Linked DNA regions of Actinoplanes lobatus. The protein of the gene in region 1 interacts with the protein of each later gene in a pairwise test. Links are inferred from orthologs where the notes say so. Each region holds a gene or a part of one and is shown on either strand. Other genes may lie near its edges. The genes, in order: dnaE and BJ964_RS13520.

Region 1 (9,251 bases):
CATCCACCGGCGATTCCGGCCGTTAGGTTTTCCGTCCGCGAAACGTTCGGGTGGATGCACGTGCACGACCGGGGTTCCGTCATGTGATCAAGAACGACCGGGGGATGGGCGCTCGGCCGGTGGCCCGAATAGGGTTCTCCTCCGTAGCCTGTCAGGGGCGAGACCATCGCCGTGAATGATCGGGTAGGCGCAGAGAGGACGAGCCGTGGACGGGACCGAGACCGGCTGGGGCCGGCCTGCGGAACCAGCCCCGCGCTGGCGGGCGCTGCTCGACCGGGCTCGGCATGGTGGCCGCAGCGAGGAGTCGGAGGAGACTCCGCAGCAGCCGGAGACACCCCAGCAGCAGCAGTGGAACCAGCAGCAGCAGCCGAGCCGTGGCTCGGCCGCGGTCGAACGCCGGCCGTTCAACCCGCTGGACCCGCGCCAGGCCGCGTTCGACGGCCGGCAGCAGGGGCAGCCGCAGCCCGGCGGTTTCGAGCGCCGTGCCCCGGAACCACCGGCCGAGCGCGCCGTTCCGCAGCGGCCGGTCAACCCGCTCGACCCGCGCTGGCAGCGTGGCCGCGAGCCGGAGCAGCAGCACAGCTTCTTCGAGCCGGCGCCGCGCACCCCGCAGCAGCAGCCGGCCCAGCCGGCCCAGCCGCCGGCTCAGCCGCCCGCGCGGGAGTACGGCGCGCCCACCGGCTACCCCCAGCAGAACAACGGCTACCCGCCGTCCGGTAACGGCTACCAGCCGCCGCCGGCGAACGGCTACGCCCCGCCCGCCGGTGCGTACGGGGCGCAGGCCGCCGCGTACCCCCAGGCCCCGGTCGCGCCGCCGCCCGTACCCCCGCAGATGTCCCCGCCGCAGGCGGCGCCGGTCCGGCAGCCCGCTGCTCCGCCCGCGCCGGTCCGGCAACCCGCTGCTCCGCCCGCGCCGGTCCGGCAGCCTGCCGCCCAGCCCGCGCCGGTCTCGCCGGCGCCCGCCGCGGCCCGGATCGAGTGGCGGCAGAGCCGCACCGAGGACGGCATGGACCGTGCCGTCTCGATCATGCGGCGCAAGCTGGGCAAACCCCGGGTGCTGGCGTTCGCCAACCCGAAGGGCGGGGTGCACAAGACCACCGCGACCGTGCTCGCCGCGGCCACCATCGGCAGCGTCCGCGGCCGTGGCGTGCTCGCCTGGGACGACAACGAGCTGCGCGGCACCCTCGGCCTGCGGGCCGGCAGCGCCCGGCACGCCCGGACCATAAAGCACCTGCTCGCCGACCTCATGCGGATCGAGAGCCTGCACGGCGACGCGCTGCTCCAGGAGCTCGACGCCTACCTGCGGCACGCCTCGGACGGCTCCTACGACGTGCTGGCCGGCGAGGAGAACCCGCGGTTCGCCCAGCGGCTGGACCAGGGCACCGTGCGGCGGGTGATGGACCTGCTGCGCCGCACCCACGACGTGATCTGCGTCGACACCGGCAACAACGTGGAGAGCGTCAACTGGCAGACCGTGATGCGCACGGCCGACCAGCTGGTGATCACCACGGTGCCCCGGGAGGACGCCGCATTCACCGCCGACTGGATGCTCGACGTGCTCGAGGAGAGCGGGATGGGCGACATGGTGTCCAACGCCGTGACGCTCATCTCCTGCCCGTCGGCGGGTCACCTGCCGCTGCTGGAGGACTTCAAGAAGCACTTCGCGACGCGGACCCGTGCGGTCGCCGTGGTGCCCTACGACCCGGCCCTGGAGGTCGGTTCCTCGATCGAGTATGGCGACCTGCAACAGGAGACCAGGCAGGCCTGGCTCCGCGCGGCGTCGACGATGCTGGAGCCCTTCGCGGAGTAGGTTTCTGTCGTACGGCGGGGCTAGGCTTCACGGCACTGTTCGGGGAAGAGGGGGTTCCGGGTGTCTGACTCGTTCGTGCACCTTCACGTGCACACAGAGTATTCAATGCTCGACGGGGCGGCCCGGATCAAGGAACTCCTCGCGGAGGCGAAGCGGCTCGGCATGCCGGCCGCGGCGATCACCGACCACGGCAACATGCACGGGGCGTATGACTTCTACAAGCAGGCCAAAGACGCCGGCGTGACGCCGGTCATCGGTGTCGAGGCCTATGTCGCGCCGGAGTCCCGGCTCGACAAGAAGCGCATCAAGTGGGGCCGTCCGGAGCAGAAGTCGGACGACGTCTCCGGTAACGGTGCGTATACGCACATGACCATGTGGGCGCGCAACGCGGTCGGTCTGAAGAACCTGTTCCGGCTCAACTCGCGGGGCTCCATCGAGGGCCAGCTCGGCAAGTACCCGCGGATGGACTTCGACATCATCGCGGAGCACTCCGAGGGCATCATGGGGACCACCGGCTGCCCGTCCGGCATCGTGCAGACCCGGCTGCGGCTCGGCCATTTCGACGAGGCGCTCAAGTCCGCCGCGCGCTACCAGGAGGCGCTCGGCAAGGACTACTACTTCCTCGAGATCATGGACCACGGGCTGTCGATCGAGAAGCGGGTCCGCGACGGCCTGCTGGAGATCGGCAAGAAGCTCAACATCCCGCCGCTGGTCACCAACGACTCGCACTACACCCACGAGGCGCAGGCCGCCGCGCACGACGTGCTGCTCTGCGTGCAGACCGGCAGCAACGTCGCCGACCCCAACCGGTTCCGGTTCGACGGCTCCGGCTACTTCGTGAAGTCGCCCGACCAGATGCGCGCCGTCGACTCGTCCGAGGCCTGGCAGGAGGGCTGCCGCAACACCCTGCTGGTGGCCGAGAAGGTGGACATCGACGGGATGTTCACCTTCAAGAACCTGATGCCCCGGTTCCCCATCCCGGACGGGTTCACCGAGCCGGAGTACTTCCGCCACGTCGCCTTCGAGGGCCTCCGGGGGCGGTTCCCCGGCGGCATCCCCGAGTCGCACATCAAGCAGGCGGAGTACGAGCTCGGCGTCATCCTCGAGATGGGCTTCCCGGCGTACTTCCTCGTCGTCGCCGACTTCATCCAGTGGGCCAAGAACAACGGCATCGCGGTCGGCCCGGGCCGTGGCTCGGCGGCGGGCTCCCTGATCGCGTACGCGATGGGCATCACCGACCTCGACCCGATCCAGCACGGCCTGATCTTCGAGCGGTTCCTCAACCCCGAGCGCATCTCGATGCCCGATGTCGACATCGACTTCGACGAGCGCCGGCGCGGCGAGGTCATCCGGTATGTGACGGAGAAGTGGGGCGAGGACAAGGTCGCGCAGATCGCCACCTTCGGCACGATCAAGGCGAAGGCCGCGATCAAGGACTCGGCCCGGGTCCTGGGCTACCCGTTCGCGGTCGGCGACAAGATCACCAAGGCGATGCCGCCGGACGTCATGGGCAAGGGCATCACCCTCGGCGGCATCTTCAACAAGGACGACAAGCGGTACAACGAGGCCGGCGAGGTCCGCGGGCTCTACGAGACCGACCCGGACGTCAAGAAGGTCATCGACACCGCGCAGGGCATCGAGGGCCTGATCCGGCAGACCGGTGTGCACGCCGCCGGCGTCATCATGAGCGCCGAGCCGATCATCGACCACATCCCGCTGTCCCGCCGGGACGCCGACGGGGCGATCATCACGCAGTTCGACTACCCGACCTGCGAGACGCTCGGCCTGCTGAAGATGGACTTCCTCGGCCTGCGGAACCTGACGATCATCGACGACGCCAACAAGAACATCGAGCTCAACCACGGCCAGAAACTCGATCTGCTGGGTCTGGAGCTGGACGACCCGAAGGCGTACGAACTGCTCTCCCGCGGTGACACGCTGGGCGTGTTCCAGCTCGACGGCGGGCCGATGCGGTCGCTGCTGCGGCTGATGAAGCCGGACAACTTCGAGGACATCTCCGCCGTCCTGGCCCTCTACCGGCCCGGCCCGATGGGTGTCGACTCGCACACCAACTACGCGCTCCGCAAGAACAAGCTCCAGGAGATCACCCCGATCCACCCGGAGCTGGAGGAGCCGCTGCGGGAGATCCTGGAGCCCACCTACGGCCTGATCGTCTACCAGGAGCAGGTGCAGCGCGCCGCGCAGATCCTGGCCGGCTACAGCCTCGGCCAGGCCGACCTGCTCCGCCGGGCCATGGGTAAGAAGAAGAAGGAGATCCTCGACAAGGAGTTCGGTCCCTTCCGGGACGGGTGCCGCGAGCACGGCTACTCCGACGAGGCGATCCAGGCCGTGTGGGACGTCCTGGTCCCGTTCGCGGGCTACGCGTTCAACAAGGCGCACTCCGCGGCGTACGGGCTGGTCTCCTACTGGACCGCCTATCTCAAGGCGCACTACCCGGCCGAGTACATGGCCGGTCTGCTGACCAGCGTCGGCGACGACAAGGACAAGATGGCCATGTATCTGGCGGAGTGCCGCCGCATGGGCATCCAGGTGCTGCCACCGGACGTCAACCAGTCCGCCGGGCCGTTCACCCCGGTCGGCACCGACATCCGGTTCGGCCTCGGCGCGGTCCGCAACGTCGGCGCCAACGTGGTCGAGGCGATCGCCCGCTGCCGCAAGGAGAAGGGCGAGTACGGCGACTTCTACGACTTCCTGTCCAAGGTCGACGCGGTGGCCTGCAACAAGCGGACCATCGAGTCCCTGATCAAGGCCGGCGCCTTCGACTCGATGGGGCACAGCCGCAAGAGCCTGCTCGCGGTGCACGCCGAGGCCATCGACGCCTACGCCGACGTCAAGCGCAACGAGGCGGCCGGGCAGTTCGACCTGTTCGGCGCGTTCGGCGACGACGCCGGAGCCGGCGGTTCGGCCGCGGTCACCATGCCCCCGATCGGCGACAGCGAGTGGGACAAGCGGGACAAGCTGGCCTTCGAGCGGGAGATGCTGGGGCTGTACGTCTCCGACCACCCACTCGCCGGGCTGGAGGTCCTGCTCCAGAGTTCGGCGGACACCAGCATCGCGGCGCTCAACGAGGAGGGCTCGGTCCCGGACGGCCAGGTCGTCACGCTCGCCGGCATCCTCACCGGCGTCCAGCGGCGGATCACCAAGCAGGGCCGGTCGTGGGCGTCGGCCACGCTGGAGGACCTGGCCGGTGGCGTCGAGGCGCTGTTCTTCCCGAACACGTACGAGCTGGTCGGCCAGTACATCGCCGAGGACGCCATCGTGGTGGTCAAGGGCCGGATCGAACGCCGTGACGGCGCCGCCCGGATCATGGCGATGGACATGTCGATCCCCGACATCACCCACAACCCGGACACCAAGCCGGTCACCCTGACGATGCCGATCACCCGGTGTACCCCACCGCTGGTCGACGAGCTCAAGGAGATCCTGGTGAGCCACCCGGGCGACACCGAGGTGCACGTCCATCTCCAGAACGGCAGCCGGACCACGATCATGCGGCTGGGCGGGGTGCGGGTCGCGGCGACGCCGGCCCTGCGCGCCGACCTCAAGATGATCCTCGGTCCGTCGGCCGTCGCCTGACCGTGCCGGCTGATCTGGAAGGATCGCAGGGTGTACCCGAGTGAACAGCCGGCCGGACCCTCCACGCCGGAGGACGGCCCGCGGCCCGTCGCGGCCGTCGCCGGCCTGAACCAGGCCTGGCATCAGATGTGGCGGCTGAACGAGGGCAGCCGGCGCCCGTGGCGGCGTTCGCTGGCCGTCACGGCCGGCACCGCCGGGACGATCGCGCTGCTCGGGGTGCCCCTCGGGCTGCTCTGGGCGTGGCTCACCCCCACCGTCCCGGTGGTCCTCACCGGCGCCGGAAAGGCGCAGGCCTACGACATGTCCGAGCGGTACGTCGCGGCCGACGGCTGGATGACCCTGCTCGGGCTGGGCTTCGGGTTGCTCGTCACGCTCCTGGCCTGGCTGATCCTGCGCCGGGACCGGGGGCCGTACCTCCTCGGTGGGGTGGTCGTCGGCACCCTGGTGGCCGGGCACTGGGTGGCGCCCTCGGTGGGCGAGCTGCTCGGGCGCGGCGCGTACGACGAGTGGAAGGCGACCGCGCAGATCGGCGCGACCTATCTCGCGCCGCCGGAGGTGCAGTCGCTCGGGCCGACCCTGATCCCGGCCTTCGTGGCGGCGATCCTGCTCACCCTGCTGGCCGGCTGGTCCAACGACCCCGACCTGGACCATCCGGGCGCGCAGCCCGGGTGGGGGCCGAACCACGCCTACGAGCCACCCTATGTGGACCACCACGATGCCGGGGTGGGCGAGTACGACCTGGTGGCGGACGCCGAATCGGCGGCGGCCAACGGCACGGCCCCGGGCGAACGGATCACGGACGGCGGCGAGCACCCCCACCGCGAGCCGCACCCTCCCGCCTGAGCCACCCGCTCACGCCCGGCGGGCGCGGCACGGTCGGGACCCGGCAGGTGTTCGCGGGTCTGGTACGGCGGGTTCGCGTAGCCCGTACCGAATCAGTTGGGGCTTGCCGGCCGGGCCAGGTCGGAGAGTGGGACCGGGACGGCCCGGACCCTCGCCAGCAGGCCGGCCTCGCGGTTGAGGATGCGCAGCTCGGCGCGGAGGCGGCTCGCGGTGTCCGGCATCGCCAGGAGCATCTGGCGCTCCTCGACGGTGAGCTGGGCGGTGGCGGCGACCAGGTGGGAGAGGACGGTCGCGTCGTCGGGCACCTGCTCGAGGGTCTCGCTGTTGGGGCGCAGCAACTCCAGGTAGGCGCGGAACGCGGTGAGCACCCGGGGCGCCAGCAGCGTGGCGGTGCCGCTCGGCTCCTCCTCGTCGGGAAGCCAGCGGACGTGGGCGGTCAGGTAGGGCTCGGCGCCCTGCTCGACGCTGAGGACGGTGAACCGGCGTCGGCCGACCGTCATGATGTCGAAGCGGCCGTCCGGCAGCTCGGTGACGTGGCGCAGCTCGGCGGTGCAGCCGACCTCGTAGACGTCGGTGGCGGTGACCGGCCCCTGGGGGGAGTCGCCGTCCTCGGCGACCTCGCTGCCGTGCCGGAGGGTGACCACGCCGAACTCGTGCGGTGTCTCCTCCGAGGCGGCCACCAGCTCGCGCACGAGGGTGCGGTATCGCTCCTCGAAGATGTGCAGGGGCAGCACCAGACCGGGGAAGAGCACCGTGCTCAGCGGGAAGACCGGCAGCCGATCGCTCACGCGTTCAGCCTAGTCCCCACCCGACCATGGTCAACCCGGCGCGGCGTGCGGGTGTCTCAACGCCTGGGCCTGGGGAGTCGCGCATGTGAACCCGGTTGGGCGGCAACCTAGACTGGGTGGCGTGCTGAATCGGATCGACCTGCGCGGCTCCCGCCGGGACCCGCGCGGTCTGCTGCCCCGTGCCCAGCTCGACGTCTCCGTTGCCGTCGAGAGGATTCGCCCGCTTGTCGAGGCGGTCCATGAGCATGGGTTCAGCGCGATCCGGGAGGCGACCGAGCGGTTCGACGGCGTCACCCTGGAGCGCCTGCGGGTGCCGGCCGAGGCGATCGCCGCGGCCGCCGAGACGCTCGACCCCGAGGTGCGGGCCGCACTCGTCGAGGCGATCCGGCGGACCCGGAAGGTGCACGCCGACCAGCGCCGCGCCGACGTCACCACGCAGGTGGTCGACGGTGGCACGGTGACCGAGCGCTGGCTGCCGGTGCGCCGGGTGGGCCTCTACGTGCCGGGCGGTCTGGCCGTCTACCCGTCGACCGTGGTGATGAACGTGGTGCCCGCCCAGGAGGCCGGCGTCGAGGGCCTGGTGGTGACGTCGCCGCCGCAGGCCTCCAACAACGGCCTGCCCGACTCGCGGGTGCTGGCCGCGTGCGCGCTGCTCGGCGTCACCGAGGTCTACGCCGTCGGTGGCGCGCAGGCGATCGCGATGCTGGGCTACGGCTGCGACGGTGTGGATGAGAGCGATCGCTGTGAGCCGGTCGACGTCATCACCGGGCCGGGCAACATCTGGGTGACCGCGGCCAAGCGGCTGCTCCAGGGCACTGTCGGCATCGACGCGGAGGCCGGCCCCACCGAGATCGCCGTCCTGGCCGACGACACCGCCGACCCGCGGCACGTCGCGGCCGACCTGATCAGCCAGGCCGAGCACGACCCGCTGGCCGCTTCGGTCCTCGTCACCCCGTCGCTGGAGCTGGCCGACGCGGTCGAGATCGAGCTGGAGAAGCAGGTGGCGGCCACCAGGCACGAGGAGCGGGTGCGCACCTCGCTGACCGGCGAGCAGTCCGGTGTGGTGCTGGTCGACGACCTGGAGCAGGGCCTGCGCGTGGTCGATGAGTACGCGGCCGAGCACCTGGAGATCCAGACGAGGGACGCGCGCGAGTGGGCCATGCGGGTCCGCAACGCCGGCGCGATCTTCGTGGGCGCGTACGCACCGGTGTCGCTGGGCGACTACGCGGCCGGGTCCAACCACGTGCTGCCGACCGCCGGGTGCGCCCGGCACTCGTCGGGGCTGTCGGTGCAGTCGTTCCTGCGGGGGATTCACGTCGTGGAGTACACCGAGGAGGCTCTCCGTGATGTGGCCGGGCACGTGGTGGCCCTGGCCAACGCCGAGGACCTGCCCGCCCACGGTGACGCGGTCAAGGTGAGGTTCGCCCAGTGACTACCATCGACGATCTGCCGATCCGGGACGATCTGCGGGGCAAGTCGCCGTACGGCGCACCCCAGCTGAACGTTCCGGTGCAGCTGAACACGAACGAGAACTCGTACCCGGTGCCGGACGACGTGGTCGAGGCGATCGGCAAGGCCGTGCAGGCCGAGCTGCGTGACCTCAACCGCTACCCGGACCGGGACGCGATCGCCCTGCGCAACGAGCTGGCCGGCTATCTGGGTCACGGCCTGACCTCGGCGAACGTGTGGGCCGCCAACGGGTCGAACGAGGTGCAGCAGCAGCTGTTGCAGGCGTTCGGCGGCCCGGGGCGCAGCGCGCTCGGGTTCGGGCCGTCGTACTCGATGCACCCGCTGCTGGCGCAGGGCACCGGCACCCGCTGGATCGGGGCGCTGCGTGACCCCGACTTCGGCCTGCGCCCGGAGGCCGCGGTCGCCGAGATCGAGAAGCACGACCCGGACCTGGTGTTCGTCTGCTCGCCGAACAACCCGACCGGCACCGCGCTCGACCCGGCCGTGATCGACGCGGTGCTGGGCGCCGCACGCGGCATGGTGATCGTCGACGAGGCGTACACCGAGTTCGCCCGCCCCGGCACGGCGAGCGCGCTGACCCTGCTGCCGCACCACCCGCGCCTGGTGGTGAGCCGGACCATGAGCAAGGCGTTCGGCTTCGCCGGCGGGCGGCTGGGCTATCTGGCCGCCGACCCGGCCGTGGTCGACGCCGTGCAGCTGGTGCGCCTGCCCTACCACCTGTCGGCGATCAGCCAGGCGGCCGC
Region 2 (8,187 bases), 990 kb from region 1 along the record:
GTTGGTCTTCGTCGGTTCACCGGGCGTCGGCGTGGACTCGGCCGCCGATCTGCGGGTGCCCGCCGATCAGATCTGGTCCACGACATCCCGCACCGATGTGATCCAGTACGCGGCGGTCTCCCCGCGCGAGCTGCTGATCCCGGACCTCGGGTTGCCGGACCGCTCGCACGACCTGTGGTTCGGCCGGAGCCCGGTCGACACCGGTTTCGGTGGCCGGGTCTTCGCCAGCCAGGCCGACGCCGGTCACCTCGGTTACTGGGAGCCGGGCCGGCCCGCGCTGGACGCGCTGGCCCGGCTGACCCTCGGAGAGAGACCGTGAGCACTCGGAGAGAGGCCGTGAGCACTCGGAGAGGAACCGTGAGCGGCGGACTACTCGACGGTGACCGACTTGGCCAGGTTCCGCGGCTGGTCCACGTCGTTGCCCCGGGCCGTCGCGATCTCGCACGCGAGGATCTGCAGCGGGATCGTGGTCATCAGCGGGGCGAGCAGCGTCGGCGTGTGCGGGACCGGGATGAGATGGTCGGCGAAGGCACGGACGTCCTCGTCGCCCTCCTCGGCGATCACGATGGTCCGGGCGCCGCGGGCCCGCACCTCCTGGATGTTCGAGACCACCTTGTCGCGGATGACCCCGCGCCCGGCCGGCGACGGGACCACGCAGACCACCGGGGTGCCCTCGTCGATCAGCGCGATCGGGCCGTGCTTGAGCTCACCGGCGGCGAAGCCCTCGGCGTGCATGTAGGCGAGCTCCTTGAGCTTGAGCGCGCCCTCCAGTGCCACCGGGAAGCCGACGTGCCGGCCGATGAACAGGATCGTCGAGGCGGTCCGCAGGTCACGGGCCAGCTCCCGGACCTCCTCCATCCGGTCGAGCAGGGTGCGCATGCCGTCCGGCGTCTGGCGCAGCTTCTCGACGACCGCGGCGACCTCGTCGGCGTACATGACTCCGCGGATCTGGGCCAGGTGCAGCCCGATCAGGTAACAGGCGGCGAGCTGGGTGAGGAAGGCCTTGGTGGAGGCGACCGCGATCTCCGGGCCGCCGTGGGTGTAGAGGACGGCGTCCGACTCCCGCGGGATGGTCGAGCCGTTGGTGTTGCAGATCGCCAGGACGCGGGCCTTCTGCTCCTTGGCGTGCCGCAGCGCCATGAGGGTGTCCATCGTCTCGCCGGACTGGCTGATCACGATCACCAGGGTGGACCGGTCCAGGATCGGGTCCCGGTAACGGAACTCGCTGGCCAGCTCCACCTCGCAGGGGATGCGGACCCAGTGCTCGATGGCGTACTTGGCGATCATGCCGGCGTGGAAGGAGGTGCCGCAGGCGACGATGAAGACCTTGTCCACGTCACGCAGGTCCTGGTCGGTGAGGCGCACCTCGTCCAGGATGATCTCGCCGCGCTCGGAGAGCCGCCCGAGCAGGGTGTCGGCGATCGCCTGCGGCTGCTCGGCGATCTCCTTGAGCATGAAGTAGTCGTAACCGCCCTTCTCGGCGGCGGAGGCGTCCCAGTCGATGTGGAACTCCTTGCCGATGGCCGGCGCCCCGTCGAAGTCGGTGATCTCGATGCCCGCCGGGGTGATCAGGACGACCTGGTCCTGGCCCAGCTCGATCGCCTCACGGGTGTGTTCGATGAAGGCCGACACGTCGCTGGCCAGGAAGTTCTCCCCGTTGCCGCGGCCGACCACGAGCGGCGAGTTGCGCCGGGCGGCGACCACCGCGTCCGGCACGTCGACGTCGACGGCGAGCAGCGTGAAGGCGCCCTCCAGACGGCGGACGACGAGGCGCATGCCCTCGGCGAGCAGGGCCGGCCCGTCCACGCCACCGGCCTCGCGCAGCGCGCGCATCTCGGCGGCGAGCAGGTGGGCCGCGCACTCGGTGTCGGTGTCACTGAGGAACTCCACACCGGTCGCCTCGAGCTCGGCGCGCAGACGGGCGAAGTTCTCGATGATGCCGTTGTGGATGACGGCGACCCGGCCGTCGGCGGACATGTGGGGGTGGGCGTTGCGGTCGGTCGGGCCGCCGTGGGTGGCCCAGCGGGTGTGGCCGATACCGGTGGTGCCGGCCTCGATGCCGTCGCCGGAGCGCTCGGCGAGCGCCTTCTCCAGGTTGGCGAGCTTGCCCGCCTTCTTCTCGGTCTTGACCAGTTCGCTGTCGATGATGGCCACACCGGCCGAGTCGTACCCGCGGTACTCAAGGCGCCGGAGCCCGTCGATGACGATGCTCAGCGCCGGTCGATTGCCTACGTAACCCACGATCCCACACATGGGGAGGCAGCCTAGCCGACTTTCGCTCAAACGTCATGCTCGGTACCCGCAGTTATGAGCATGGCACTTGATCGGAACTCTAGGGTGGGAATCGGTGTCCTTACGGGTGAGTGATCTGGACGTGCGGTCCTGGCGTACCGTCGGGAGCGGTGCCCTGACCGGGAGGAAAGATGAGCGATCCGAGCGAACCCCGACAACCGCCCCGACCGCCTCAGTTCACGCCCGGGCATGCTCAACCCCCACAACCGGCGCAACCGGAGGACTATCCGCCGACGTCGGAGTTCCCGCCGGTCAACTACGCCCCACCCGGTCGGCCACCGGACTACGGCGCCTACCCGGACCCGGCGAGCACCTACCCGGACCCGACCGGCGCCTACCCTCCGCAGGCGCCGACGAGCGGCGGCTACCCACCGGGCGACTACCCACCGGGTGGTTACCCGCCGGCCGGTTACCCGCCGGGTGGTTACCCGCCGGGTGGTTACCCGCCGGATGGCTACCCACCGGCCGGTTACCCGGCGCCCGGCCCGCCCGGGCCGCGGCGCAGCAGCGCCCCGCTGATCGCTCTCATCCTGGCCGTCACCCTGCTTCTCTGCGGCGGCGTGGTGACCACCGCGGTGATCCTGGTGCAGCGCGCCGCCGACAAGGCCGAGGAACTGGCCGCGCCGATCATCGACCCGACGCTGCCCACCCTGCCCGAGGACACCCCGGACTTCCCCGGCCTGCCGACCGAATTCCCGGAGCTGCCCGGCCTGCCCACCGACCTCCCGACCGAGCTGCCGGGCATCGGCGAGGGCCGGGAGATCAAGGTCACCTACGAGGTGACCGGCGACGGCCCGGCCGAGATCCTCTACGTCGACCAGCTCGGCCAGGCCCCGAAGCGGGTGGCGAACGCCAAGCTGCCGTGGACGATCTCCACCACCATGAAGGGCACCTCGCTGATCTCCGTGGTCGCCGTGCGCACCAACACCGGCACCGGGGACATCGGCTGCCGGGCCACCGTGGACGGTGAGGAGATCGTGAAGCAGAGCGCACAGGGCGGCCTGGCCACCGCGAGCTGCTACAAGCTGGTGATCAATTGACGTCCGACCCGCTGGTCGCACGGATGCGCCCGTTCGGCACGACGATCTTCACCGAGATGTCGGCGCTGGCCGCCCGTACCGGCGCGGTCAACCTGGGCCAGGGCTTCCCGGACACCGACGGCCCCGCGGAGATGCTGGCCGCGGCCGCCGAGGCCCTGGCCGGCGGCGCCAATCAGTACCCTCCGCTCGCCGGCATCCCGGTGCTGCGGTCCGCCATCGCCGCCCACGAGCAGCGGTTCTGGGGCCTGACCCGGGATCCGGACGGCGAGGTCGCCGTCACGGCGGGCGCCACCGAGGCGATCGCGGCGGCGATCCTGGCGCTCTGCGAGCCGGGCGACGAGGTGGTGTGCTTCGAGCCGTACTACGACTCGTACGCCGCCTCGATCACCCTGGCCGGCGCGGTCCGCCGCCCGGTCACGCTGCGTCCCGGCCCGGAGGGGCGGTATGAGTTCGACCCCGATGAACTGCGCGGGGCGTTCGGTCCCCGGACCCGCCTGGTGCTGCTGAACTCGCCGCACAACCCGACCGGCAAGGTGTTCACCCCGGCCGAGCTGGAGCTGGTCGCCGGCCTGTGCCGGGAGCACGACGTGTTCGCGGTCACCGACGAGGTCTACGAGCATCTCGTCTTCCCGGACGCCGCGGCGCCGCACGTCCCGCTCGCCACCCTGCCCGGCATGCTCGAGCGGACCCTGCGGATCTCCTCGGCCGGCAAGACCTTCTCCTGCACCGGGTGGAAGGTCGGCTGGGCCACCGGCCCGGCCCGCCTGGTCTCCGCGATGCTGCGCGTCAAGCAGTTCCTGACGTTCGTCAACGGGGCGCCGCTGCAACCGGCGGTGGCTGTGGCGCTGAACCTCCCGGACTCCTACTTCACCGATTTCACGGCCGGCCTGCGGGACCGGCGGGACCGTCTGGTCGCCGGGCTGTCCGATGCGGGCCTGGCCGTGCTGCCGTCCGAGGGCACCTATTTCGTGACCGCCGACATCCGCCCGCTGGGCGGGGAGGACGGCATCGAGTTCTGCCGTGCCCTACCCGGCCGCAGCGGGGTGGTTGCGGTGCCGACCCAGGTCTTCTACGACCATCGGGAAGCGGGCCGGCACCTCATCCGTTTCGCCTTCTGCAAACGCCCCGAGGTGATCGACGAGGCGGTTCGCAGGCTCAAGGGCTAGGCCTCCGGGCTGGCCGCCCGTACCTCGTCGGCGATCCGCTCGGCGACCGTCCGGGCGGTCTCCTCGGTGGCGGCCTCCACCATGACCCGGACCAGGAGCTCGGTGCCGGACGGGCGCAGCAGCACCCGGCCGGTCTCGCCCAGCTCGTTCTCGGCGAGGGCCACCGCCGCCTGCACGGTCGGTGCGGAGGCGCCCGCGTCCCGGTCCCCGACGCGCACGTTGATCAGCACCTGGGGCAGCTTGTGCACGACCGCCGCCAGGTCGGCCAGCGACTTGCCCGAGCCGGCGATCTGCGCCATCAGGTGCAGGCCGGTGAGCACGCCGTCGCCGGTGGTGGCGAAGGCCGGCATCACGATGTGGCCGGACTGTTCGCCGCCGAGGGCCAGGTCGCCGTTCTGCAGCTCCTCCAGCACGTACCGGTCGCCGACCTTGGTCTCCAGCAGCTTGATGCCGGCCTGCTTCATGGCGATCCGCAGACCCAGGTTGCTCATCACGGTGGCGACCAGGGTGTCGTCGGTGAGGGTGCCGTTGTCGCGCATGGCCAGCGCCAGGATGGCCATGATCTGGTCCCCGTCGACGACCTCACCGGTGGCGGTGACGGCCAGGCAGCGGTCGGCGTCGCCGTCGTGTGCCAGGCCGAGGTCGGCGCCCTCGCGCAGCACCGCCTCGATGACCTTGTCGAGGTGGGTGGAGCCGCACTCCTCGTTGATGTTGAGCCCGTCCGGCTCGGCGTGGATGGCGATGACCTCGGCCCCCGCCTCCCGGTACGCCACCGGCCCGGCCTCGCTGGCCGCCCCGTTCGCGCAGTCCACCACGACCTTGACGCCGTCCAGCCGGTGCGGGATCGAGTCGACCAGGTGCTTGATGTAGTGCTCGGCCCCGTCCAGCAGGTCGTGGACCCGGCCGATGCCGGCGCCGGTGGGACGGCCGATCAGCCCGTGCCCGTCCTCGATCGCCTTCTCGATGGCCTCTTCGAGCTGGTCGGGGAGCTTGGTGCCACCGGCCGCGAACAGCTTGATGCCGTTGTCCGGCATGGGGTTGTGCGAGGCGGACAGCATCACACCGAGGTCGGCGTTGGTCTGCCCGACGAGGTACGCGACCGCCGGGGTGGGCAGCACGCCGACCCGCACCACGTTGGCCCCGGCACTCGTCAGCCCCGCGACGACAGCGGCTTCCAGCATCTCGCCGCTGGCCCGGGGGTCACGGCCCACGATGGCGAGCGGCTGGTGGCTGCTGTCCGTCTCGACCAGCACCCGGGCGGCCGCGACCGCGACCGCGAGTGCCAGTTCGGGGGTGAGCAGATCGCCGTTCGCGAGACCGCGAACGCCGTCAGTGCCGAAGAGTCGCCCCATGGCGGCTTCCTTTCGCCGGTAAACGTGGCCTCAAGCCTGCATCAGCGATCGGCTGACCAGGAGTACCGGAACGGCTAGTTGAGGAGGGGGGAGGGTGAGAAACATCGACGGCCGAGTTCGTCCCCCGAATGGGGGACGAACTCGGCCGTCGATTCAGACGAGGCGTGAAAAAATCAGCGCTTCGAGTACTGCGGGGCCTTACGGGCCTTCTTGAGACCGTACTTCTTGCTCTCCTTGACCCGGGCGTCACGGGTCAGGAAGCCGGCCTTCTTCAGGGCCGGGCGGTCGTCGGGCTCGACGGTGATCAGGGCCCGCGCGATGGCGAGACGCAGAGCACCGGCCTGGCCGGTGATGCCGCCGCCACGCAGGTTGGCGATCACGTCGAACTGCTCGGCGCGCTCGGCGGTGACGAGCGGCTCACGGATGAGCTGCTGGTTCACCTTGCTGGGGAAGTAGTTTTCCAGGTCACGGCCGTTGCAGGTGATCTTGCCGGTGCCGGGCACGAGACGCACCCGGACGATGGCCTCCTTGCGGCGGCCGACGGTCTGAACCGGACGGTCACCGGGGCGCGGGGCGCGGACCGGGGCCGGCGCGGCCGTCTCAACGACGACGACCGTCTCAGCGGGCTCCTCGACGGTCTCGACGACCTCGGGCTCGATGATGTCGGACATGCTGCTGCCTTCTCCCGCGCTCACTGCGCGATCTGCTTGATTTCGAACGGCTGGGGCTGCTGAGCGGCGTGCGGGTGCTCGGCGCCCGGGTAGACCTTCAGCTTCTTGATGATCTGCCGCGCGAGCTTGTTGTGCGGGAGCATGCCCTTGACGGCCAGCTCGATCGCCTTCTCCGGACGCTTGGTCAGGAGCTCTTCGTAGCCGACCTGCTTCAGACCACCGGGGTAGCCGGAGTGCCGGTAGGCGACCTTGGTCTGACGCTTGTTACCGGTAAGCGCAACCTTGCCGGCGTTGATGATCACCACGAAGTCGCCGGTGTCGACATGCGGGGCGAACGTCGGCTTGTGCTTACCGCGCAGGAGGTTGGCCGTGTGGGTAGCCAGGCGGCCCAGAACGACGTCAGAAGCGTCGATAATGTGCCACTGACGCTCGATCTCACCCGGCTTCGGGCTGTACGTACGCACAGAATTACCTTGTCTCGTCGTCGGTCTGGGGGCGCGCACTGGTCGCATCGAACAGATGCGTCAAGCGACCCCGCACAGGGACCACTCGCAACAGTCGCACAACAGCAGGCAACAATACCCGGCTACGCGGCGAGCGGTCAAAACAGGCGGTGTTCAGGGCACCAGCGAACCGGCGAGCATCCTAGTTGCAGACACTCAGCCCTGTGGAACCCCAAGCAGAGCAAGCATACTCCGCGCTCCGGACACGCCCGAGGCGGGTGGCGTATCCCACCGCCACCGACTTAGCAGGCCTGAAACAAACGGGACGCTCTGCCGAAATTCGCCCCCGGCACGCTTCGGTCATGGCCAACGGTGCGGACCTCACGACGACGCGGCCCGGCAGTGGCCGAAGCCGCGCTCGCGGGCGCACCATGGTGAGACCACCGTCAGGGTTGAGGACGGACCTGACGGTGTTCACCGGACCGGTTGCCCGGTTCGGCGAGGAGGAGTCGCGGCGTGCCCCGGACGGAGGTACGGCGAGGACCGCAAGCGTGGCATGGGAGCGGGTCGACGCTGAGGACGGCGGGCTTCGAGCGTGCCCTTCGGTGGACCGTTCGGCCACGCCGCGACTTCTCGGCCCGGGGATCGGATGATCGACCGCACCCCGGGCGCCCGGCGGGCGGTGCTGACGGCTGCCGCACTGGCGGAGCCGGCCGCGTCGCTGTCCGGCTACACCGTCGGCGTGACCGCGGACCGCCGTAAGGACGAGTTGTCCACCCTGCTGGAGGCGCGTGGCGCCCGCGTCGTGGTGGCTCCCGCGCTGCGCATCGTCCCCATCTCCGACGACGCCGAGCTGCGCGCCGCCACCCGTGCCTGTCTGGACAGTCCACCCGACATCGTGCTGGTCAACACCGGTATCGGCATGCGCGGCTGGCTGGAGGCCGCCGAGGGCTGGGGTCTGGCCGAGCCGCTGCACGCCGTGTTGTCCGGCGCCTACCTGGTCGCCCGCGGCCCGAAGGCCAAGGCCGCGGTCCGGTCCGCCGGCCTGCGCGACGACTGGTCACCGGACGGCGAGGGCTACGAGGAGGTCGTCGAGCATCTGACCGCGCGCGGCATCGACGGCCGGACGGTGGCCATGCAGCTGCACGGCGAGAGCCAGCCGGAGTACACCGAGGCCCTGGTGTCGGCCGGCGCCCACGTCATCGAGCTGCCGGTCTACCGCT

What was found.
Region 2: the proteins of dnaE (region 1) and BJ964_RS13520 interact in binary tests that used the Escherichia coli proteins (3 or more experiments, as listed by UniProt). The link is inferred for Actinoplanes lobatus from one-to-one orthologs.

What each region holds. Positions count from the first base shown.
Region 1 is NZ_JACHNC010000001.1:3,900,693-3,909,943, forward strand. Bases 1,546-5,607 are described here. They hold dnaE (DNA polymerase III subunit alpha), read left to right. Parts: upstream 1,546-1,870; coding sequence 1,871-5,407; downstream 5,408-5,607. Other genes in these bases: BJ964_RS18330 (MinD/ParA family ATP-binding protein), read left to right, coding at 1,546-1,810; BJ964_RS18340 (DUF2567 domain-containing protein), read left to right, coding at 5,438-5,607. In the rest of the region: BJ964_RS18325 (hypothetical protein), read left to right, coding at 1-26; more of BJ964_RS18330, read left to right, coding at 206-1,545; more of BJ964_RS18340, read left to right, coding at 5,608-6,250; BJ964_RS18345 (LON peptidase substrate-binding domain-containing protein), read right to left, coding at 6,343-7,038; hisD (histidinol dehydrogenase), read left to right, coding at 7,160-8,470; BJ964_RS18355 (histidinol-phosphate transaminase), read left to right, coding at 8,467-9,251. UniProt on the Escherichia coli protein: DNA polymerase III is a complex, multichain enzyme responsible for most of the replicative synthesis in bacteria. This DNA polymerase also exhibits 3' to 5' exonuclease activity. The alpha chain is the DNA polymerase catalytic subunit.
Region 2 is NZ_JACHNC010000001.1:2,909,173-2,917,359, reverse strand. What follows is about bases 2,416-5,413. They hold BJ964_RS13520 (pyridoxal phosphate-dependent aminotransferase), read left to right. Parts: upstream 2,416-3,328; coding sequence 3,329-4,498; downstream 4,499-5,413. Other genes in these bases: glmM (phosphoglucosamine mutase), read right to left, coding at 4,495-5,413; BJ964_RS13525 (MmpS family transport accessory protein), read left to right, coding at 2,424-3,332. In the rest of the region: BJ964_RS13535 (alpha/beta hydrolase), read left to right, coding at 1-319; glmS (glutamine--fructose-6-phosphate transaminase (isomerizing)), read right to left, coding at 370-2,253; more of glmM, read right to left, coding at 5,414-5,850; rpsI (30S ribosomal protein S9), read right to left, coding at 6,024-6,521; rplM (50S ribosomal protein L13), read right to left, coding at 6,542-6,985; BJ964_RS13500 (uroporphyrinogen-III synthase), read left to right, coding at 7,614-8,187. UniProt on the Escherichia coli protein: Shows aminotransferase activity with methionine and histidine as substrates, and to a lesser extent also with phenylalanine.